Regions from separate parts of the Modestobacter sp. L9-4 genome, predicted to be linked through region 2. Evidence: predicted binding sites of a transcription regulator. Region 2 holds the regulator's gene; each other region holds the start of a gene.

Region 1 (7,678 bases), 1.3 Mb from region 2:
GTGCTCCCCGGCCAGGGTCAGCGAGCTGACCGGCTCACCGCGGGTGCCGGCGAGGTGGGTGGCGCTGGTCAGCCGGCACAGCGACCGCCAGCCGGCGCCGTCCTTGGCGAGGAAGGTGACCCGGGGCAGCCGCGGGTCGACGCTGGCCCCGCCGCGCGCCGGCGCCCGGCGGCCGGCCGGGTGGCGGGCGCGGTGCAGGTCGGCGGCGCGGGTGCGCCCGGACTCACCGGGCTCGCCGCCGGCCACCGGGTCGACGGCCAGGTCGACGCCGAACAGCGGGCGGATGCCCGCCGAGCGGGCGGCGAGGGCGAACTTGACCGCCCCGTAGAGGCCGTCGCGGTCGGTGAGCGCCAGGGCCCCCATGCCGTGGTCGACCGCCCGGGTGACCAGGTCGGCCGGGTGGTTGGCGCCGTGCCGCATCGAGTAGCCCGAGGCGACGTGCAGGTGGACGAAGGGGTCACTCACGACGCGGAGGGCCGGCGACGGCCGCCGTCCATCGACCGCAGGCGCACCGGCGCCGGGGGCGGCGCCGGCCGGCTGATCGTCGTCTCCACGACACCGAGGAAGGTGCGCACGTCGCGGACCAGGTCGTCGGCCTCCCGCTCGGTGACCGCGTGCGTCAGCCCCGCCTCCGCAGCGGCCCGCTTGGCCGCCCCGGCGGCGAAGAACGCCGCCCACTCGCCCAGCTCGGGGGCGACCTGGCTGATCAGCACCCAGGCGCTGCGGGGGCGGCGCCGGCCGGCGTCGGCGTCGGGCTGGGTGCGGGCGGCCAGCACCGCGGCGGCGGCGCGCAGCGCGGCCAGGTGCGCGGTGGCGTACCGCCAGCCGGCGTCGGGGCTGCCGGTCGCCTCGGCCAGCCCGCGGTGGGCCTGGCCGAGCAGCTGGGCGGCGGCCGAGGGCAGGGCCGGGGGCAACGGGATCTCCTCCTGCTCGGGGGCGGGCAGGACCCGGGCGGCGCCCATCAGTCGTGCGCCCGGACGAGCAGCCACTGGCCGGCCGTCGGCTCCCAGGACAGGTCGAACACCCCGGCGGAGCTCATCCGCGAGCGCCCGGCCCGCGAGGCCTCGACCCGCCAGACCTGCCGGGTGGCGACCAGGTCGAGCGACGCGCCCCGGCCGGCGGGGTCGGGCTGCCACCAGGGGGCGGTCTCCACCCACGAGTCGAGCAGCTCCCCCACCACGTAGCGGGTCTCGCCGCGCCAGAACTGGGCCGGCCCCGTCGACCCCTGCTCGACCTGCACCTCTTCACCGACGCGGCCACCGGCCCCGACGAGCACTCGGCTCATGACAGACTCCCCAACTCCTCGCCCCACCGACCGGCCCACACCCCGGCCCGGCGGGGAAGCGCATGCGGGGAAGGCATGACGGCCCGGGCCGGTGAGCGGACCCACCGGTGTTCGAACACGTGTTCGAACACGTCGAGTAGACCGGAGACGGGTCTCGGACGTCAAGCCGACACGGCCGTGTCCACGACCGTGTCATTACAGCCACTGCACCGACGGTCGACACCAACTCGTTTGCGCCGCGCGCCCGCACCGGTGTCGACTGGACCGGTGCCCGCCCTGCCCCGTGCGCTGACGCCCCTCCGGCGCCCGGCCTACCGCTGGCTGGCCGTCTCGCTGGTGCTGACGCTGACCTCCTCGGGCCTGTACCTGCTGGCCGTGGTCTGGCAGGTGATCGAGCTCGGTGGCGGTCCGGCGGCGCTGTCCCTGGTCAGCGCGGGCACGGCCGTGGGCATGCTGCTGACCACGCTGCTCGGTGGCGCCCTCGCCGACCGGGTGCCGCAACGGCGCCTGCTGCTGGTCGTCGCCGCCGCCGAGCTGGGCGCGACCGGCGTGGTCGCCGCGCTCTCGCTGGCCGGGCTGCTCCAGCTGTGGCACCTGGTGGTGGCCTCGCTGCTCATCGGCCTGGCCCAGGGGCTGTACTACCCGGCCTACTCGGCGTTGGTGCCCGCACTGCTGCCCGCCGACGAGCTGCTGGCCGCCAACGGGCTGGAGGGGGTGCTCCGGCCGCTGCTCACGCAGGCCGCCGGCCCGGCCGCGGCCGGGGCGATCGTCGCGGCCGCCTCCCCCGGCGCGGCCCTGCTCGTCACCGCGGTGGCCGCGCTGGGAGCGGTCCTGGCGCTGCTGCGGCTGCCGGCCACGCCGGTGCGCCGCGACCTGGACGCCGAGGCCGCGGCTGCCGGCGGACCGGCCCGCCACCCGGTCGCCGCACTGCTGCACGACGTCCGGGCCGGCTTCTCCTACATGGTCGCCACCCCGTGGCTGCTCGCCACGCTGGTGTTCGCCTCGCTGATGGTGCTCGTCGTGCTCGGCCCGCTGGAGGTGCTGACCCCCTTCGCGCTGCGCGAGCAGACCGGCGGCGGGCCCTCGGAGCACTCGCTGGTCCTGGCCTCGTTCGGGATCGCCGGGGCGGTGGGGTCCCTCGCCGTCGCCTCCCGGCCGCTGCCGCGCCGCTACCTGACGGTGATGATCATGCTGTGGGGCGCGGGGTGCCTCCCGCTGGCGGTCTTCGGCGTGGCCACCGAGCTGTGGCTGTTCGTGCTCGCCGCCGCCGTCGCCGGGGCGGCCTTCCAGGGCGCCACCGTCATCTGGGGCACCCTGCTGCAGCGCCGCGTGCCCCCGGCGATGCTCGGCCGGGTGTCCAGCCTGGACTTCTTCGTCTCGCTGGCCTTCCTGCCGGTCTCGATGGCGCTGGCCGGTCCGGTGAGCGGGGTGATCGGGGTCCCGGCCACCTTCGCCCTGGCCGGCCTGGTGCCCCCGCTGCTCGCCGTGGCCGCGATCGTGGCGGCCCGGCTGCGCGCCGACGAGGTCGCCCACCCGCTCGACACCACCACTCCCCCGGTCGCCGACGCCGACCCGGTGCCCGTCCTCGACCACCGCGGAGCCGGCACACCGTGAGCCCGGTCCTCCGACTCGGGACGAGCGGTGACCCGGTGCACGATGAGCCGTGGCCGACACGCTGCGGGGAGCACTCCCCACCGAGCTGACCGACGGCCGGGCCGACCTGCGCCTGATGACGCCGGGCGACTGGCCGGTGGAGGTGGCGCTGTCCGCCGTGCCCGACGTGGTGCGCTGGACGAGGTACCCACCCGACCTGGACGAGACCGGCGCCCGCGCGCGCATCGAGACCAGGACCCGGGGAGCCGCGGCCGGTACCGGCGGCCGCTACGTCGTGCGCGACCCCACCGGCCTCGTCGCCGGTACCGCGGGCATCGCCATGAACGGTCAGCGCGACCCCGAGGTCTTCTACGCCCTGCTCCCCGCGGGGCGGGGACGCGGACTCGCCACGGCCGCGACCCGTCAGCTGACCCGCTGGGCGCTCGACGTCGGCCACGACCGCGTGGTGCTCAAGACGATCCTGGGCAACACGGCCAGCGAGGCGGTCGCGCGTCGCTCGGGCTTCACGCCGGCGGGGGTGGAGACGGCGACCGTCCGGGACGCCGAGGTGCAGCTCCGGCGGTGGCAGCACCTGTCCGGCACTGCTGTGCCCTGACCCCGGCCCTCCGAGCACGTCACCGGCGGCGTGGGACGGCGGGTGGACGGCCCGGGACGGCCGCACCACCGCCCGCTGCCGCCGGGCGCGGTGCCGCCGGCCGGTGCCGGGTGCGGCGGGCGACGCCGGCCGGTGGCAGGATCGCGCGCATGACCTCAGCGGAGATCCCGCAGCACCCCCGGGTCGCCGAGGTCGTGCAGCTGCTGCGCGCCGCCGGCGTCCCCGGTGAGGTGCGCGTGCTGCCCGACAGCGCCCGAACGGCCGCCGAGGCCGCCGCCGGGCTCGGCGTGCCGGTCGGCGCCATCGCCAACAGCCTCGTGTTCGACGTGGGCGGCCAGCCGCTGCTGGTCCTGACCAGCGGCGCGCACCGGGTGTCCGAGCCGCAGGTGGCCGAGCTGCTGGGCGTCCCGGCCGTCGTCCGGGCCACCCCGGAGTTCGTCCGGGAGCACACCGGGCAGGCCATCGGCGGTGTCGCCCCGATCGGGCACCCCGAGCCGATCGGCACCCTGGTCGACGTCGAGCTGGCCCGGCACGAGCAGGTGTGGGCCGCCGCCGGGCACCCGCACACCGTCTTCCCCACCAGCTACGCCGAGCTGCTGCAGCTGACCGAGGGCACCCCCGCCGAGGTCGGCCCGGGCCCGTCCGCCGAGCTCGCCACGGCGGGTGCCCGGTGACCGGCACGACCCCGGCCACCCGGGTCGCCGAGCTGCCCACGCCCTGGATGCGCGAGCACCTGCACGAGGCGCTGGCGATCTACGGCGCGGCCATGGGCTACGGCGACTCCGTCGTCGCCGGCCGCTACGGCTACGCCGTCCAGCACACCGAGCGGAACGGCTTCCGCGCGGTCGGTGCCTTCGTCGAGGCTCCCCGGGGGGACGGCACGGCGGGCGAGGAGCTGGTCGGCTTCGGCTACGGCTACCTCGTCGCCCCCGGACAGTGGTGGCACGACCAGGTGCGCAACGCCCTGGACCGGCGCACGGCCAAGCAGTGGCTGCCCGGCGCGTTCGAGGTCTGCGAGCTGCACGTGCACCCCGACCACCAGAGCCGCGGGCTGGGCCGCCAGCTGCTGCACGCGCTGGTCGCCGGCACCGCCGCACCGGTGGCCCTGCTGAGCACCCCGGACACCGACACGAAGGCCTTCCGGCTCTACCACGCCGACGGCTTCGTCGACCTGGCCCGGGGCTACCACTTCCCGGGCGACTCCCGCCCGTTCGCCATCCTGGGTGCCCGGCTGCCGCTGGCCCCGTCTGCTCCGGAGGACTGATCGCCGTTCCCAGCTCGCCGCAGGACACCGCCGTCCCCGCGCCTCCCGCCGACACCGCCGTCGACGCCGTCGTCATCGGCTCCGGCCACAACGGCATGGTCGCCGCCTGCCACCTGGCGAAGGCCGGCCTGCGCGTGGAGGTGGTCGAGTCCGACGACGTCCTCGGCGGCGCGGTCTCCACGGTGGAGCGGTGGCCCGGCGTCCGGGTCGACCGGGGCTCCAGCGCACACGTGATCATCCGGCACAGCGGCGTGGTCGAGGAGCTGGACCTCGAGCGGTTCGGGCTGCGCTACATCGACTGCGACCCGTGGGCCTTCGCCCCCGCCCCGGTGCCCGGCGACCCCGGCCCCGACGGGCAGCCGCTGGTGTTCTCCGTCGACCTCGACGCCACCTGCGCCTCCATCGCCGCGGCCTGCGGTGACGCCGACGCCGCCGCCTACCGCCGGTTCGTGCAGGTGTGGGGCCCGCGCAGCGCCGCCGTCGTCAAGGCCTTCGGCGACCGGCCGGGCGCGGTGCAGCTGGTGCGCCACCTGTGGCCGGTGGGTGCACCCCGCCGCGGCCAGCCGCGCACCCCGGGCGGGGAGATCGCGACCGACTTCATCGGCTCCGGCGACGCCCTGCTCGACCGCTGGTTCACCAGCGAGCGGCTCAAGGCCGCCCTGGCCTGGTTCGGCGCCCAGTCCGGCCCGCCGATGTCCGAGCCCGGCACCGCCGCGATGGTCGGCTGGGTGGCGCTGCTGCACGACGTCCCGCCCGGCCACCCGGTGGGCGGATCCGGCGGGCTCACCCAGGCGCTGGCCGCCCGGCTGGCCGCCGACGGCGGCCGGGTCACCCTCGGCGACGGCGCGGCCCGGCTGCTGGTCGAGGGCCCGGACGGCGCCCGGCGGGTGACCGGCGTGCAGACGGTGTCCGGCCGGCGGGTCACCGCCCCGGTGGTCGTGGCCGCCTGCCACGTGCTGGCCACCAGGGCCCTCGCCGGTGACGACGCCCCGCCGGCGCTGGCCGACGCCGACCCGCCGCTGGGCAACGGGTTCGGCCTGGTGCTGCGCTGCCAGACGAACGCCCTGCCCGACTACCCCGGGGTCGGCGACGAGGCCCTGCAGGGGCTGCAGCTGCTGTGCACCGACCGCGCCCAGCTGGCCCGGGCGCACGGCGACTACCTGGCCGGGGAGCTCCCCCGCGAGCCGGTGCCGCTGGCGATGTCGTTCTCCGCGAGCGACCCGACGCTGGCCCCCGACGGCCAGCACGTTGTCACCATCTGGGGGCAGTGGTACCCCTACGCCCTCGCCGACGGCGGCAACTGGGACGACCTGGCCGAGACCGCCGCCCAGCAGCTGCTCGCCGCGGTCGACCGCTACGCCCCCGGCTTCTCCGACTCGGTGCAGCAGCTGTACGTGCAGACCCCGCTGAAGCTGGAGCAGGAACTGTCGCTGCTGCGTGGCAACGTCATGCACGTGGAGATGAGCCTGGCCAGCATGTTCGGCTTCCGCCCCACCCCGGCGCTGTCCGGTCACCGGGTGCCGGGCCTGGCCGGGCTCTACCTGACCGGCGCCTCCACCCACCCCGGCGGCGGGGTGTCGGGCAACTCCGGGCGCACCGCCGCGCGGATCGTGCTGGCCGACCGCCGCCCCGCGGCGCGGCTGCGCGCCGGACTCCGGGCGGGGGTCGGGAGCCGGCTGGCGGCCAGGGCGGCTCGGTGACCGCCACCGCCGTCCCGGGGCGCACCCGGGCGACCCCGGGCTGGCTGCCCCTGGCGCTCACCGTGGCGCTGCTGGCGACCGCGATCGCCTACCCGCTGTCCGGCGGCTCGGCCCGCACCGCCATCAGCTGGGTGATCGTGCTGCTGGGCTCGGCGGCGGCGATCAGCCACGCGTGGGTGGGCCGCGGCGCGCGCACCGGCCTCGGGGTCCTGGTGCTCGTCGCCGTGGTCGCCGTCGGGTTCGAGGCGCTGGGCCTGTCCACCGGCTTCCCCTACGGCAGCTACACCTACAGCGACGTGCTGGGCCCGACGCTGTTCGGCGTCCCGTTCCTGGTGCCGCTGGCCTGGCTGATGATGGCCTGGCCGAGCTGGGTGCTCGCCCGGCGGCTGGCCCCGCGGTCGCGTCCGTGGCGGGTGCTGGTGGCCGCCTACGTCTTCGCCGCCTGGGACGTCGTGCTCGACCCGCAGCTGGTGCAGGCCGGCTTCTGGCGCTGGGCGCACCCGGCACCGGGGCTGCCCGGCATCGACACGGTGCCGCTGACGAACCTGGGTGGCTGGCTGCTCGCCGGCCTGGTGCTGATGACGCTGCTCGACCTGCTCGTGGCACGCACCGCGACACCGCCGCGGACCGGCGACACCGCTCCGCTGCTCACCCTGGCCTGGATGGTGCTCGGCGGCGCGCTGGCCCACGCCGTGTGGCTCGACCTGCCCGGCTCGGCCGTCTGGGGCCTCGTCCTGGCGCTGCCGGTGGTCCTCGCCCTCGTCCGGCAGACCCTCGTCCGGCAGACCCTCGCGCGGCACGAGCCGGCCCGCCGGACGTGAGGCGCGCCGCCCACCGGGTCGTGCAGGGCTGCGCCGGTCTGTCGGTGCTCGCCGCGGTGCACGCCGCGGTCAACACCGCGCTGCTGCGCCGCCCGCCGGCCGCGCCCCCGGCGGTCGACCGGCCGGTCACCGTGGTGGTTCCGGCCCGCGACGAGGCCGACCAGATCGCCGGCTGTCTGGACGCGGTGCTCGACCAGCGCGGCGTCCCGCACCTGCAGGTGGTGGTCGTCGACGACGGCTCGACCGACGGCACGCCGGAGCGGGTCCCGGCCGACCCGCGGGTGCGGCTGCTCACCGCCCGGCCACCGGCGCCGGGGTGGCTGGGCAAGCCGAACGCCTGTGCCCAGGGCGCCGCCGCGGCCGGCGACGCCGACCTGCTGGTCTTCCTCGACGCCGACG
Region 2 (7,678 bases):
TGGGTGCCGACCCGGGCACGCTCCGCCTGCCGGCCGACCTGCAGGTCGTGCAGGTCGGCGACCTCGTCCACCGCGGCCCGGACTCCGCCGGTGTGGTGGCACTGGTCGACCGGCTGCTGGCCGACCAGCCCGGGCAGTGGCACCAGCTGGCCGGCAACCACGAGGGCCAGTACGTGGACGTGCCCGCCTTCGACTGGCCGGAGACGGTCCCCGCCGGGGCGCAGGAGACGATGCGCCGCTGGTGGGCGACCGGCGCGATGCGGGTCGCCGCGGCGGTCACCCTCGGCGACGGGGAGCAGGTGCTGGTCAGCCACGCCGGGCTGACGTCGGGGTTGCACCGCTGCCTCGGCCGCCCCCGGACCGCCGACGACGCCGCCGCCGCGCTGAACGGGCTGCGCGGGACCCACCCGGCGGTGCTGTGGCGGGCCGGCGCGATGCTCGGCGGCGGCCCGCCCGACCTCACGGCCGGCCCGATGTGGGCCGAGGCCGGCGCCGAGCTCGCCGCGTCCTGGGTCGCCGACGAGGTGCTGGGCGTGCGGATGCCCTTCACCCAGGTGCACGGCCACTCCAGCGTGGTCGGCCACGAGCGCGGCGAGCCGGTGCTGCGCGCGCCCGAGCTGCGCGACCGGATCCAGCTGCAGCGGGACGACCGGCACGTCGCGGTCAGCGTGGCCGGCGAGCTGCTGATCGGCGTCGACCCCGGCTTCGGCCGCACCGCGCACTCACGCTGGGCACCGCTGGTGTTCGCCGACGCCACCGTCACCGGCTGACCGTCGCCCTCACGTCACCGGGTGGTCCCGGCGTGGGGAGGGCGGTGCCTCAGTTGATGATCTCGCCGGAGCGGAGCGCGGACAGGCGGTCCCGCCACAGCTGCAGCGCCCCCGGGGTCAGCCTGGTCCAGTCGGTGACCTCCCCGACGACCCGCAGCGGTGCGCTGCTGCGGTAGGACCGGGTGGGGTTGCCGGGGAACTTCTTGTCGGTCACGTTCGGGTCGTCCTCGAACGGCCCGGTCGGCTCGACCTCGTAGACGCGCGGGTCGCCGCCACCGGCGAGCTCCACGGCCAGTTCCGCCGCGAGGCCGGCGCCGTCCCGGAGCGCGGTGAAGTAGACGTGGTTCATCACGACGTCGGGGCGGTAGTTGGACCGGAAGCCGGGCGTCAGGAGGTCACCGACCCGGAGGTCGGCCCTGGTCCCGTGGAAGAACGGCCCGTCGGCCGGCGTCCGGCTCATCGCGCCACCGTAGGCCGGACTCCCCCGTCCCGGGGTGCGCCGGGCGGGGTCCTCGCGTGGGCGGACAGCTGCACGGGCCACAGACGGGTCGTCCAGACCACTGGGCGCGAGGCCGGACCTCCGGCACCGCTGCCGGTGGGGTCCTCACCGGGATCGGCGGTCCGTCGGCTGCCCGGGCCGGGTGGGGCGCCGGCCGAGGGGGTCCGGACAGACCTCCGGCCCGGGGCCCTGGGGGAACAGGGCGCCGGGCCGGAGGTCAGGCGGTCGTGACCCGGGCCGCCGCCCGCGCCGGTCCGAGGTCAGGGGACCGGCGCGGGCTCAGCGGACGCCCGGGGCGGACGACGTCAGCTGCAGCCGCTGGTGGAGCCGCAGCCCTCGCAGACGTAGCAGCTGCCGGCGGGGCGCATCTTCGTGCCGCAGGTCATGCACAGCGGCGCGTCGGTGGCGGTGCCGGTGACCAGCTCGAGCAGCTCGGCGGAGGAGTGGGCCTCCTTGATCGCCTTCTTGGGGGACTCCTTCACCACCGGTGCCTCGGCCTTGGCCGGGGCCTCGGCGTGGGTCTCGGTCGGCGCGGAACCCCGCAGGGCCTCCAGGTCGACGTCGTCCTCGCTGACCTCGGGGGTCGAGGCCGAGGTGCCGTAGGAGCCGGCGACCTGCTCGGCCCGCTCCTCGGCGGAGAAGATCCCCAGCCCGGCGCGGGTCTCGGCGGGCAGGTGGTCCAGCGCCAGGCGACGGAAGATGTAGTCCATGACCGACTGGGCGATCCGGATGTCCGGGTCGTCGGTCATGCCGGCGGGCTCGAAGCGCATGTTGGTGAACTTCTGGATGTAGGTCTCCAGCGGCACCCCGTGCTGCAGGGCCAGGGAGATCCCGATCGAGAAGGCGTCCATCACGCCGGCCAGGGTCGAGCCCTGCTTGCCCAGCTTGAGGAAGACCTCACCGAGGCTGCCGTCCTCGTACATGCCGGCGGTCATGTAGCCCTCGGCGCCGGCGACGCTGAAGGACGTGGTGACGCTGGTGCGCTTCTTCGGCAGGCGCTTGCGCACCGGGTGGGCCAGGGCGGTGGCCGCCGGGGCGACCTCGGCCACGGCGACCTCGTCCTTGGTGCCGTCGTTCTTGCCCTTGCCACCGGACAGCGGCTGGCCGACCTTGCAGTTGTCGCGGTAGATGGCGAGGGCCTTGATGCCCATCTTCCAGCCCTGGAAGTAGATGTCGGCGACCTCTTCGACCGTGGCCGACTCGGGCATGTTGACCGTCTTGCTGATCGCGCCGGAGATGAACGGCTGGACCGCGGCCATCATGCGGACGTGGCCCATCGGGGAGATGGCGCGCTCGCCCATCGCGCAGTCGAAGACCGCGTAGTGCTCCGGGCGCAGGCTCGGGGCGTCGACGACGTGGCCGTGCTCGGCGATGTACTCGACGATCGCCTCGACCTGCTCGTCCTGGTAGCCCAGGCTCGTCAGCGCCCGCGGCACCGTCTGGTTGACGATCTGCATGGAGCCGCCGCCGACCAGCTTCTTGAACTTGACCAGCGAGAAGTCCGGCTCGATGCCGGTCGTGTCGCAGTCCATCATGAAGCCGATGGTGCCGGTGGGGGCCAGCACGGAGGCCTGCGCGTTGCGCCAGCCGTTCTCCGCGCCGATGGCCAGGCCCTCCTGCCACTGGGTCGTGGCGACCTTGAGCACGTCGGCGTCGTCGGCGCCGACCGGGCGGATCGCGTCGTTGGCCGCGGCGTGCTTGCGCATGACCCGGGTGTGGGCGTCGGCGTTGCGGGCGAAGCCGTCGTAGGCGCCGACGATGCCGGCCAGCTCGGCCGAGCGGCGGTAGGCGGTGCCGGTCATCAGCGACGTGATCGCTGCGGCGAGCGACTGGCCACCGCGGGAGTCGTAGGCGTGGCCGGTGGCCATCAGCATCGCGCCGAGGTTGGCGTAGCCGATGCCCAGCTGGCGGTAGGCCCGCGTGGTCTCACCGATCGGGGCGGTCGGGAAGTCGGCGAAGCAGATCGAGATGTCCATCGCGGTGATGATCAGCTCGACGGACTTCACGAAGTTCTTGGAGTCGAAGGTGCCGTCGTCCTTGAGGAACTTCATGAGGTTCAGCGACGCCAGGTTGCACGAGCTGTTGTCCAGGCTCATGTACTCCGAGCACGGGTTCGAGGCGTTGATCCGCCCCGTCTCGGGGTTGGTGTGCCAGTCGTTGATCGTGTCGTCGTACTGGATGCCCGGGTCGGCGCACTCCCAGGCGGCCTGAGTGACCTTGCCGAACAGCTCGCGGGCGTCGACGGTCTCGATGACCCGGTTGTCCTCGCGGGCCCGCAGCCCGAACTCCGAGCCGCTCTCGACCGCGCGCATGAACTCGTCGTTGACGCGGACGGAGTTGTTGGCGTTCTGGTACTGGACGCTGGTGATGTCCTTGCCGCCGAGGTCCATGTCGTACCCGGCGTCCCGCAGCGCGCGGATCTTGTCCTCCTCGCGCGCCTTGGTCTCGATGAACTCCTCGATGTCGGGGTGGTCGATGTCGAGGACGACCATCTTCGCCGCGCGGCGGGTGGCGCCACCGGACTTGATGGTGCCGGCGGAGGCGTCGGCGCCGCGCATGAAGGAGACCGGGCCCGACGCGGTGCCACCGGAGGACAGCAGCTCCTTGGAGGAGCGGATGCGGGAGAGGTTCAGGCCGGCACCGGAGCCGCCCTTGAAGATCAGGCCCTCCTCGCGGTACCAGTTGAGGATCGAGTCCATCGTGTCGTCGACGGCCAGGATGAAGCAGGCGCTGACCTGCTGCGGCGAGGCGGTGCCGACGTTGAACCAGACCGGGGAGTTGAAGCTGAACACCTGGTGCATGAGCATCCAGGTCAGCTCGTGCTCGAAGACCTCGGCGTCCTCGTCGGTGGCGAAGTACCCGTGCTCGCGGCCGGCCGCACCGTAGGTCAGCACGACCCGGTCGATGAGCTGGCGCAGGCTGGTCTCGCGCTGCGGGCTGCCGACGGCGCCACGGAAGTACTTCGTGGTGACGATGTTGGTGGCGTTGATGCTCCACTCGGAGGGGAACTCGACCCCGCGCTGCTCGAAGTTGATCGAGCCGTCCCGCCAGTTGGTCATGACGACGTCGCGGCGCTCCCACACGACCTCGTCGTAGGGGTGCACCCCAGCGGTGGTGAAGACCCGCTTGACCTTCAGGCCCTTCCCCCGGGTGGGGGTCTTGCCCGCGGTGCGGCGGTTCCGGCTGGGAGAGAGGCGGTCGGCTGTCTCGGTCAAAGCGTGCTCCCCTGGTGAGGCGTGCTGAACTGGATGGCTGCAGGTCCGGCGGTTGCCGGGAGCCGGTGGTGTGGGTGTCCCGCGGGGCGGGAGCGCCGCGACCGGGTGGTCGGGCAGGTCGGGCAGCTGGTCGGGCGGGTCAGCCGGTCGGCGCCCCGGCGGCTGCGCCGTCGGGGCCGGCGGGCGGGCCGTTGTCGGCGACGTCGGGCCGGAGCCGCTTGAGCTCGGCGATCTCCTTCTCGAAGTCCGCGGCCGAGGAGAAGGACCGGTAGACGCTGGCGAACCGGAGGTAGGCGACCTCGTCGAGGTAGCGGAGCGGGCCGAGGATGGCGAGGCCGACCTCGTTGCTGGGCACCTCGGCGGAACCGGTGGCCCGCACGGCGTCCTCGACCTTGGCGGCCAGGACGGCCAGCTGGCCCTCGTCGACCGGGCGCCCCTGGCAGGCCCGGCGCACACCGGCGATGACCTTGTTGCGGTCGAAGGGCTCGCTGACGCCGCTGCGCTTGACGACGGCGAGCACCGGCTCCTCCACCGTGGTGAAGCGCCGCCCGCACACCGGGCAGGACCGGCGGCGGCGCGTGCTGGCGCCCTCGTCGGTCTCCCGCGAGTCGACGACCCGGCTGTCGGGGCTGTGGCAGAAGGGGCAGCGCACCGGGGCACCTCCTCGATCGGCGGGCCGCCGGAGCGACCGTGGTGACGCGCCCTGTGGACCGGCCGGGGGACATCCGGTGGATGTCCTGGGGCTGACCTGGGGACGCGCCTGTGGAGAGGAACTACATCTCTGTCACACAAGATGTTGGGGTGAGGTTAGCCCCGCACCACTACAGGTACAACCCCTGGGCCCCGGCGCGTCTTCCTGAGACGCACCCGCCCCGCCCGTACCAGGCACTTTCCCCGGACACGCCGGGCGCAGCGCCGGTCAGGGCAGCTGGAGCTCGGCGCCGGGCAGGAGGTCGACGCTGTCGAGGCCGTTGAGGGCGACGATCGCGTCGATCACCGCGCGCGGGTCCTCCTCGGGCGCGACGGCGCGGGCGATGGACCACAGGGAGTCCCCCGACCGGACGACGAACGTGTCGGAACCGGCCAGCTGCAGGCCGCTCTCCCGGTTCATCTCGACGTGCACGACCGTGGCCGCGGCGAGGGACAGCCCGATCGCGATCGACAGCCCGGCGACCACCCGCTGACCGCGCGCGGTGAGCCGCAGCGGCGGCGGCGGCCGGCGGACCCCCGACCGCTCCCGTCCCGCCGCGGGGCGGGGCTCGGTGGCGCAACCGCCACGGACGGCCCGCCCGGCCGGGAGCCCGTCGAGCCGCGCCGGGCGGGCCCCCGGGCGGGCCGCGTCGCGCCGGGCGGTGGCGGGCGCGGCCGGCTGCGGCCCACGGCCGGTCGCCGCCGGGACACGGGCGGCGACCCGGCGGGCTGCGGCCACGGGCCGCCACGGCGACGGCGGCGTGGGCGCCGGTACGGGTGCCCCGGGGGCGGAGGACACGGAGGCGGCGGACACGGGGACGGGGGCGTCGAGCTGCTGCGGGCTGACCATCGGGGTGCTCCTGGAGGTCTGGCGGTGGGACGTCGTCGGGCGTCCGGCGCGAGCGGGCGGTCCCCCCGAGGCCGGCCACCGGGAGGTGGTCGCCTCGAACGCCTGTTCGAATCGAACGTCTGTGCGATGTCTACCGCATCCCTCCGACAAGTCCCACCCCTGACGCGCGACATCTTCGAACAGGTGTTTGAACAACACCGGTGTAACCCGCTACCGTGACACCGAGATCGCTGACCGGACAGCTCTCCCGGCCCCAGGCGCCGGGTGGGCCACTGGGTACCGCTGCCCCGGCAGCCGGACGAGGAGGACACATGGCGGCCGACGGCCCCACGGCAGGCGGCACGAGCCCCTCGCGACGCACCCGCGCGACGGCCCAGGCCGCCGACGCCACCACCGGGACCGGGGCGGTGGCCGCGGTCCGCGAGTTCCCCGACCGCGGGGAGGCCGGCGACGGCCTGACCCAGCGTCAGCGCCGGGTGCTCGAGGTCATCCGCGACTCCATCGACCGCCGCGGCTACCCGCCCTCGGTCCGCGAGATCGGCGAAGCCGTCGGGCTGTCCTCGGCCTCCTCGGTGGCCCACCAGCTCTCGGTGCTGCAGCGGAAGGGCTGGCTGCGCCGCGACCCGAACCGGCCGCGCGCCCTGGACGTGCGGATGCCCGGTGAGACCACCGTCATGGCCGAGTCGCCCGCCGAGACGCAGGCCACCGCTGCTGCTGCCGACGAGACGAGCAACCCGCGGCCCACGTACGTCCCGCTCGTCGGGCGGATCGCCGCCGGTGGCCCGGTGCTGGCCGAGCAGGCGGTGGAGGACGTGTTCCCGCTGCCCCGCGAGCTGGTCGGCGAGGGCACGCTCTTCATGCTCAAGGTCGCCGGTGACTCGATGGTCGAGGCGGCCATCTGCGACGGCGACTGGGTCGTCGTCCGTCAGCAGCCCACCGCGGAGAACGGCGAGATCGTCGCCGCGATGATCGACGGCGAGGCGACGGTGAAGACCTACAAGCGCCGCGACGGCCACGTCTGGCTGATGCCGCACAACCCGGCGTACGAGCCCATCCCCGGCGACGACGCGACGGTGCTCGGCCGCGTCGTCACCGTGCTGCGCCGGGTCTGACCAGTCGGCCCACCGCTGCCCCTCGGGCAGCGGTGGGCCACAGCGGCACCACCAGGGCCCCCTCGCAGGCGAGGGGGCCTTCGTCAGGCCTGGCGACGGCGGAACCGGCCGCCGATCCAGATGAGCCCCGTCGCCACGCCGGCGGCGATCAGCCCGGCCGTGACCGGACCGACCGGACGGGACGGGTCGGCGGCCTCGGCTGGCGCCGCGGCGGCAGCACCGTCGTCCCCGGCTGCGGGCGGCGCGGGCGCGAGGTCGCCGGCGACCGGCACCAGGGTCACCGCCGCCGGCAGGCTCTCGCTGCTGACCAGGAGGCTCCGCTCGTCACCGGCGAACGCGATCGCCTCGCCCTGCGGGGAGTCCGGCAGCGGCACCCGCACCGGCGACCCGCTGAGCGCCCCGGTGACGTCCGAACCGGTCAGCGGCCACACGTAGGCGTCGGTGTAGGTGCGCAGGGCGATGCGCTGCCCGTCGGCGGAGACCGCTCCCCCGGTGACCAGCAGCTGGCCCGCCCGTCCGACCGGCCCCCCGGGCGTGCCGGT
Region 3 (7,678 bases), 210 kb from region 2:
CACGGTCAGGCCGCCACCTTCGCCACGCCGGAGCCGGCGGCGGGCCTGGACGCGGGCACCGGACCGGTGCCCCCGGTCGGTTCCGTCCCCGGGACCAGCGGCGCGCTCGGTGTCGAGGGCGCCGGCTTCGAGTGCCCGGCGACCGGTGAGCCCGGCAAGCCGGGTGAGCCCGGCAAGCCGGGTGAGCCCGGCAAGCCCGGTCAGCCGGGTCAGCCGGGTCAGCCCGGTCAGCCCGGGCAGCCCGGTCAGCCGGGCCACCCTGGTCAGCCCGGTGAGCCCGGCAAGCCGGGTCAGCCCGGCCCGGTGGGTCCTGCCGGTCCGGCCGCCCCGGTCGGTGGGCCGAAGGGCGTCGTCCCGGTGACGTCTGCTCCCGCCACGCACGGGTCCGTCGTCGCCGGCGGTGGCAGCGGGTCGGGCACGGGCGGTGCCGAGCTGGCCTACACCGGGGCCCCGGTCGGGTCGATGCTCGGCGTCGGTGGCGCCCTGCTGGCGGGCGGGGTCGCCCTGACGGCGGCGGGCTACCGTCGTCGGCGTGGCCTCGCCGACTGATCACCCGCACGACAGCAGCGAGCCCGACAGCACCGACGACCTGAGGCCGGTCCCCACACCGTGGGGGCCGGCCTCCGGCGTCGGGTCCCTGCCCGGCACCGACCCGGTCGAGGCGGTGCGCCTGGTCGTCGGCGAGCTGCCGGACCTCCCGCACCTGCCCGAGCTGCCCGGACGCGGCGCCGGCGCGGACCTGCTCGGCCGGACCGCGGCGCTGCTGGTCGACATCGCCGTCGACCTCACCCCGGCCGGCTGGCGGCTCGTCCCGCGCGCGGGCAACGACCTGCGCCGGGCCCAGGAGATGCTCGACCGCGACATGGACGCGCTCTTCGACGTCGCCGAGCGCTACGTCGGCCCGTTCAAGGTCCAGGTCGCCGGGCCGTGGACGCTGGCCGCCGGGCTCGAGCGCACCCGCGGTGACCGCGCCGTGGTCGACCCGGGCGCTCGCCGCGACCTGGCCCAGTCGCTGGCCGAGGGCATCGCCGCGCACGTGGCCGCCGTCTCCGCCCGGGTGCCCGGCGCCCGCGTCGTCGTCCAGCTCGACGAGCCGTCGGTCCCCGCCGTCCTGCAGGGCGGGCTCCCGACGATCAGCGGGTTCGGCAAGCTCTCCGCCGTCGAGTCGAACGTGGTCGAGGAGCAGCTCGCCGCCCTCGTCGCCCGGGTGCCGGTGCCCGTCGTCGTGCACTGCTGCGCCAACCGGGCGCCGCTGGACCTCTTCCGCGCCGCCGGCGCCGACGGTCTCTCCTTCGACCTCGGCATGGTGCAGGACCTCGACGCCGTCGGGACCGCCGTCGAGGCCGGCACCCACCTGCTCGTGGGCGTCGTCCCCGGCACCGACACCACGCTGCCGAACCCGAAGGCGACGGCCAGCCGCCTGCAGGCCTGGTGGCGCGAGCTCGGCTTCCCGGCCGAGCAGCTGTCCACCGCCGTCACGCTCACGCCGGCCTGCGGCATGGCCGGGGCCAGCCCCGCCTACGCCCGGACGGCGATGCGCCACGTCCGTGAGGCGGCGAGGTACCTGGTCCCGGAGTGAGGGTCAGCCGAGGCGACCGACCTTGCTGACCGCCGTCCCGTGGTGCAAGCAGACCCACCAGGCGGCACCGTCGTGCAGTTGCGCCTCGAGCGGGTGCGTCGTCGGGTGGTGCGGGCACGCTGGCCAGTTGGTCGGGGCGCTGCCCCACAGCTCCTCGACCGCCCCCTCCTGCACCTGGTCGGCGACGTCGACCACCTGCTCGGCCTGCGGCCGGCCCAGGCTCGTGGCCACGCCGCGGCCGCTGCCGTCCGGGCTCCAGAGCATCGCCCCGGGTCGGTGCGCGTCACCGGACCAGTCGCTGTCCTCGATCCGTGGGACGGGGGTGCTTGTGGCCTGCAGGTCGGCCAGCACCGGTCGCAGGGCGCGCTCGAGCTCGGGGTGCACGCACTCACTGTCCCGGGGCTGTCCACGGCATTGCCCGCGACGTCGTCGAGACCCGTGGACGATGCCCTGACCTGGACTTTCGCCTTGTAGGGCCACCGTCTGACGGGTAGACTTCGAACACGTGTTCGATCGGCGGAGGAGGTGTCGTGAGCGAGTTGCAGTCGGCTCTCGACGCCCTGGCGGTCGAGGACCTGCACGGGTTGTCCGAGGGGCAGGTGCTGGACCGGACGGCGTTCCTGGTCCAGGTGGTCAACCGCGCGAGTGCGGAGCTGACGCGCACCGTGCGGCACGGGGAGCTGACGCAGGCAGCCGAGCACGACGGGCTGAAGTCGATGCGGTCGTGGCTGGTCGGGCACGCGAGGCTGGCGCCGGCGGAGGCGTCGCGGGTCGTGCGGTCGGGCCGCGCGCTCGAGCACTTCCCGGCGCTGGCGGCCGGCTTCGCTGACGGTGACGTGACCGCTGCCCAGCTCAACGTGGTCGCGGAGGTGGTCGGGCCGGTCGAGCTCGCGAAGGCGGCCGAGCAGGGCATCGACCTGGCGCCGTTCGACGAGGCCTGGACGGCGGTCGCCAGCGCGGCGCCGTACCACTCCCTGGTCGCGGCCGTGCAGGCGTTCGAGGACGCGCTGGACCCCGACGGCATCGAGCCGGACCCCACCGAGGGGCGACGGTTGACGATCGCCAGGCACGCCGACGGGACCGTCACGGGCCGGTTCGACCTCGACGTCGTGGGCGGGGAGAAGGTGCAGGCGGCGATCGAGTCGATCGTGCAGGCCGACCGCCCGAAGGGCGACGACCGCACACGCGCGCAGCAGAACGCCGATGCGCTCGTGCAGCTGTGCGACAACCAGCTCGCCGCCGGAGGTCTACCGACGTTGCGGACGGTGAAGCCACACGTCGTGGTGACCGTCGACATCGAGGACCTGGTCGACCCCTCGACCGGCCCGGACGCCGCCCGTACCGGGTTCGGGGCGACCCTGTCGGCCGCCCGCGCCCGGTGGGTCGCCTGCGACTCGACGGTGACCCGGATCGTGCTGGGCCCCGACGGGCTGCCGCTGGACGTCGGCCGCACCCACCGGGTGGTCCCGCCGCACCTCCGCCGGGCGGTGGAGAACCGCGACGGGCACTGCGTGTTCGCCGGTTGTGGGGCGCCGACGCACTGGTGCGACGTCCACCACCTCGTCGAGTGGATCAACGACGGGGAGACGTCACTGGACAACTCCGCGCTGCTCTGCGAACGCCACCACACGAAGGTCCACCACGGCTTCCGCGTCCAGCGTGACGCTGGAGCACCGCCGGGTCATCGTTGGCGCACCTGGAGACCCGACGGCACCGAGATCCTGATCGGTCCGCTGCTCTAGGGACTACGAGTCCTCGCCGTCCCAACCGACGTCCAGGACGCGGGCCAGCGGAGCGACGTCCGGGTGCAGTCGTGCGCGCAGGCACTCGGCATGCGCGAAGAACTGCTGCTCGCGCTGGTCCGGCAGTGGCTCCTGCCACCGCGCGACGACGACGAACGCGCACGGGTCCACCGGACCGCCGTCGGCATCGGCGCCGCAGAACGCGCACACCACCGGGACGGGCATCAGTGCCGCCGGATGACGCGCACGAACAGGACGCCGACGATCACGGCCATGAAAGGGGCGACGAGCCAGATCGGCGCGTTGCCCCCGCCACTGCCCGCGGGGAACGGGGCCGCCACGAGCGCCAGTACGGACATCGGGTTGATGATGCGGCACCGTGGTCAGCAGTGAGACCGGTCGCGGGCCAGGGGTGGACGTCCACCGGTCGGGTGACCGCCGCGCGCAGCCGGTTTCCCGTCGGACCCGCCGGATACCGTGCCCACCGTGACCAGCGCGGACCAGGTGGAGCAGGAAGCCGTCGGCGGACCCGACCAGCCCGCGGTCGAGGCCGCCGTCGACCGGGAGGACCTCACCGAGGTCCCCGACGATGCGCGCACCCGGCACCGCGACCTCTCCGAGGAGCTCGACCGGTACGCCTTCGCCTACTACGTGCAGGACGCTCCGCTGGTCAGCGACGGTCAGTACGACGAGCGGATGGGCGAGCTCAAGGCGCTGGAGGCCGCCCACCCGGCGCTGCTGACCCCCGACTCGCCCAGCCAGAAGGTCAACGGCGGCTTCGGCGCGACCTTCGCCCCGGTCACCCACCCGGAGCGCATGCAGAGCCTGGACAACGTCTTCAGCTCCGACGAGCTCTCGGCCTGGGCCGGCCGCGCGGAGCGCGACGGCGCGACGGGCGCGGGCTGGCTGTGCGAGCTGAAGGTCGACGGTCTGGCCATCGACCTGGTCTACGAGAACGGCCGGCTCACCGGGGCGGCCACCCGCGGCGACGGCGTCACCGGCGAGGACGTCACCGCCAACGTGCGCACGCTGGCCGTCGTCCCGCAGCAGCTCACCGGCGACGACGTCCCCGAGTTCCTCGAGGTGCGGGGCGAGGTGTTCTTCCCCGTCGCCGCCTTCGCCGAGGTCAACGCCGGGCTGGTCGAGGCCGGCAAGGCGCCCTTCGCCAACCCGCGCAACGCCGCCGCCGGCTCGCTGCGGCAGAAGGACGCCCGCGAGACCGCCAAGCGCCCGCTGAGCATGGTCGTGCACGGCCTCGGTGCCCGCCGCGGCTTCGAGCCGGCCACCCAGTCCGCGGCCTACGAGCAGCTCGCGGCGTGGGGGCTGCCCACCAGCAGCCGCTACGAGGTGGTCGAGGACCTCCCGGCCGTCTGGGCCTACATCGAGCGCTACCGCGAGGCGCGGCACTCCGTCGAGCACGAGATCGACGGCGTCGTGGTCAAGGTCGACCAGGTCTCCCTGCAGCGCCGGCTGGGCTCCACCAGCCGAGCCCCGCGCTGGGCGATCGCCTTCAAGTACCCGCCGGAGGAGGCCACCACCAAGCTCCTCGACATCAAGGTCAACGTCGGCCGCACCGGCCGGGTGACGCCGTTCGCCTACATGGAGCCGGTGAAGGTCGCCGGGTCCACCGTCGGCCTGGCCACGCTGCACAACGCCAGCGAGGTCACGCGCAAGGGCGTGCTCATCGGCGACACCGTCGTCATCCGCAAGGCCGGCGACGTGATCCCCGAGGTGCTCGGGCCGGTGGTCGCGGCCCGCGACGGCTCCGAGCACGCCTTCGTCTTCCCCACGCACTGCCCCGAGTGCGGCACCGAGCTGCGCCCGGAGAAGGAGGGCGACGCCGACATCCGCTGCCCCAACGCCCGGTCGTGCCCGGCGCAGCTGCGGGAACGCGTCTTCCACGTCGCCGGCCGCGGCGCCTTCGACATCGAGGTGCTCGGCTACGAGGCGGCGATCGCCCTGCTCGCCGAGCACCTGCTCGCCGACGAGGGCGACGTCTTCTTCCTCGACGAGGAGGCGCTGCGCCGCACCGCCTTCTTCACCCGCAAGGACGGTGAGCTCTCCGCCAACGGCAAGCGGCTGCTGACCAACCTGCAGACCCGCAAGGACGTGCCGCTGTGGCGGGTCCTGGTCGCGCTGTCGATCCGGCACGTCGGCCCGACCGCCGCGCAGGCGCTGGCCCGCGAGTTCCGCTCCATCGACCGGCTGATGGCCGCGAGCGAGGAGGAGCTGGCCGCCGCCGAGGGCGTGGGGCCGACGATCGCCACCGCCGTGCGCGACTGGTTCGCAGTCGACTGGCACCGCGACGTGGTCGAGAAGTGGCGGCAGGCCGGCGTCCGGATGGCCGACGCGGACGTCGACGAGGCACCCGGCCCGCTCACCGGCGTCACCGTCGTGGTCACCGGCTCGCTGCGCGACCACAGCCGTGACGAGGCCATCGCCGCCATCCAGGAGCGCGGCGGCAAGGTCACCAGCGGGGTGTCGAAGAAGACCGGCTTCGTCGTCGTGGGCGCCGACCCGGGCAGCAAGTACGACAAGGCAGTAGCGGCCAAGGCGCCGATCCTGGACGACGACGGTTTCGCCGTGCTGCTCGACCAGGGCCCGGACGCCGCCCGCGAGGTGGCCACCATCGGCGACGGCACCGAGCCCGCAGAACCGGCGGAGGGGGCGCAGTCCGAGGCGGGTGCGGAGCCGGCGGCGAAGCCGAAGCGGGCTCCGCGGCGCAAGAAGGCGGCACCGGAGGCGGCTGTCGACGAGGCACCTGCCGACGGGGCACCCGTCGACGAGGCCGCAGCTGACGGGACAGCCGCCGTGGCAGTCGCCGAGGGGACCTCCGCCGCCGAGCCGGTCGCCGACGGGACAGCGGCCGCCGAGCCGGTCACGGACACCGAGCAGCCCGGGGCCTGAGGCCCCTCATCGGCCGACGGGTCCCGCCGCAGGGGCCGCCCACGTACCGGGCGGCCCCTGCGGCGGGGTCCTCCGTCAGACCGGTGGGAGCCGGGCGACGGTGGCGGCCAGGCCCGTGAGGTGGGCCAGCCGCAGCAGCTCCGAGCGGCGGAACGCCGGGCCGCCCGACCGGCCGATCAGCACCGCGGTGCCGTCGGGGTCCAGCGGGGCGGCCATCATCTCCACGGCCATCTCCTGCCAGCGCAGCGGCACCCACTCGGCGTCGCTGGGCAGCAGCAGCGGGGTGGACAGCGGCAGCCACGGCAGCGGCACGCCCTCCAGCACGGGTGCCGCGTCGGAGGCGGCCAGCACCGTCAGGTCCGCCGACGTCCCGGCGAGCACGACCGCCCAGCCGCTGCGGAACACCCGGGGCAGCTCGGCGGCCAGCACCTTCGCCGTCCCGACCCCGGCCGGGGCGAGCGCCTCCAGCAGGTCGAGCTCGCGGTGGGTGTCCATGGGGCCGGCGAAGGGGCGCAGCGACTCGACCTGGACGCCGGGCACGGCGGTCGCGGCGGTGATCAGGCTGTCGGCCACGCGGTCGGCGGGCAGCTCGACGACGATGTCGTCGACGGCCACGCCGCTGCCGCGTTCCAGGACGTCGACGGAGACGATGTCGATGCCGGCATCGCCGAGTGCGGTGGCGATGGCACCGAGGGTGCCGGGGCGGTCGGGCACGACCAGCCGCAAGAGGTAGGACACGGGTCCCTCCGGGTGCGCCTGCTGAGCGGGGCCGATCGGCGTCGATCGCGGACCGCGCAAGCCTCCCGCATCAGGGGCCGCTGTGGCGAACCCGGCGCACGGCCGGGGGAGCGACCTGCCCCACGTACAGTTGACCTGATGTCTGCGGCGCAGGTCGCGGCAGCACGACGTCGATGAAGTGAGGTCCTCCAGCTTTGAGCAGCATCTCCCGGGACGACGTGGCGCACCTCGCCCGTCTGGCCCGCCTGGCGGTCACCGACGAGGAGCTGGACCGGTTCGCCGGGCAGCTCGACCAGGTGCTGGCCGCCGTGGCGCGGGTCGGTGAGGCCGCGGTGACCGACGTGCCGCCGATGTCGCACGCCGTCCCGCTGACCAACGTGCTGCGCCCCGACGTGGTCACCCCGAGCCTGCCGCGCGACGTCGTGCTGGCCGGGGCGCCCGCCGCCGAGGACGACCGCTTCCGCGTGCCGCGCATCCTGGGGGACGCCGAGTGAGCACCGACCTGACCACCACCGACGTCGCCGGGCTGTCCCGGCTGCTGTCCGCCGGTGAGGTGAGCGCCGTCGAGGTGACCCGCGCGCACCTGGACCGCATCGCCGCCGAGGACGGCGCGCTGGGCGCCTACCTGCATGTCGACGCCGAAGCCGCGCTCGCCGGCGCCACCGCGATCGACTCCGCCCGCGCCGCCGGCGACGAGCTCGGTCCGCTGGCC

The links. Region 2 encodes LexA, which represses DNA repair genes until DNA is damaged. Its sites were predicted from a motif close to TCGAACANNTGTTCGA; they were not measured.
Region 1: the regulator LexA is predicted to act here: its motif matches at 1,397-1,412, upstream of KUM42_RS18550 (DUF6504 family protein).
Region 3: the regulator LexA is predicted to act here: its motif matches at 2,077-2,092, upstream of KUM42_RS05465 (HNH endonuclease signature motif containing protein).

The regions. Positions count from the first base shown of each region.
Region 1 covers NZ_CP077800.1:3,903,008-3,910,685, reverse strand. Annotated here, with positions in the region: gene KUM42_RS18560 (DNA polymerase III subunit alpha) at 1-465, opposite strand, end outside; gene KUM42_RS18555 (SAV_6107 family HEPN domain-containing protein) at 462-962, opposite strand; gene KUM42_RS18550 (DUF6504 family protein) at 962-1,285, opposite strand; gene KUM42_RS18545 (MFS transporter) at 1,553-2,899, shown strand; gene KUM42_RS18540 (GNAT family N-acetyltransferase) at 2,949-3,494, shown strand; gene KUM42_RS18535 (YbaK/EbsC family protein) at 3,644-4,168, shown strand; gene KUM42_RS18530 (N-acetyltransferase) at 4,165-4,758, shown strand; gene KUM42_RS18525 (NAD(P)/FAD-dependent oxidoreductase) at 4,854-6,458, shown strand; gene KUM42_RS18520 (carotenoid biosynthesis protein) at 6,455-7,279, shown strand; gene KUM42_RS18515 (glycosyltransferase family 2 protein) at 7,276-7,678, shown strand, end outside.
Region 2 covers NZ_CP077800.1:964,687-972,364, forward strand. Annotated here, with positions in the region: gene KUM42_RS04465 (metallophosphoesterase) at 1-770, shown strand, start outside; gene arr (NAD(+)--rifampin ADP-ribosyltransferase) at 820-1,230, opposite strand; gene KUM42_RS04475 (vitamin B12-dependent ribonucleotide reductase) at 1,575-4,484, opposite strand; gene nrdR (transcriptional regulator NrdR) at 4,624-5,136, opposite strand; gene KUM42_RS04485 (LysM peptidoglycan-binding domain-containing protein) at 5,404-6,024, opposite strand; gene lexA (transcriptional repressor LexA) at 6,336-7,136, shown strand; gene KUM42_RS04495 (hypothetical protein) at 7,220-7,678, opposite strand, start outside.
Region 3 covers NZ_CP077800.1:1,173,971-1,181,648, reverse strand. Annotated here, with positions in the region: gene KUM42_RS05480 (bifunctional metallophosphatase/5'-nucleotidase) at 1-549, shown strand, start outside; gene KUM42_RS05475 (methionine synthase) at 533-1,579, shown strand; gene KUM42_RS05470 (hypothetical protein) at 1,583-1,963, opposite strand; gene KUM42_RS05465 (HNH endonuclease signature motif containing protein) at 2,110-3,321, shown strand; gene KUM42_RS05460 (hypothetical protein) at 3,325-3,546, opposite strand; gene KUM42_RS20110 (hypothetical protein) at 3,546-3,680, opposite strand; gene ligA (NAD-dependent DNA ligase LigA) at 3,808-6,228, shown strand; gene KUM42_RS05450 (ACT domain-containing protein) at 6,304-6,966, opposite strand; gene gatC (Asp-tRNA(Asn)/Glu-tRNA(Gln) amidotransferase subunit GatC) at 7,161-7,460, shown strand; gene gatA (Asp-tRNA(Asn)/Glu-tRNA(Gln) amidotransferase subunit GatA) at 7,457-7,678, shown strand, end outside.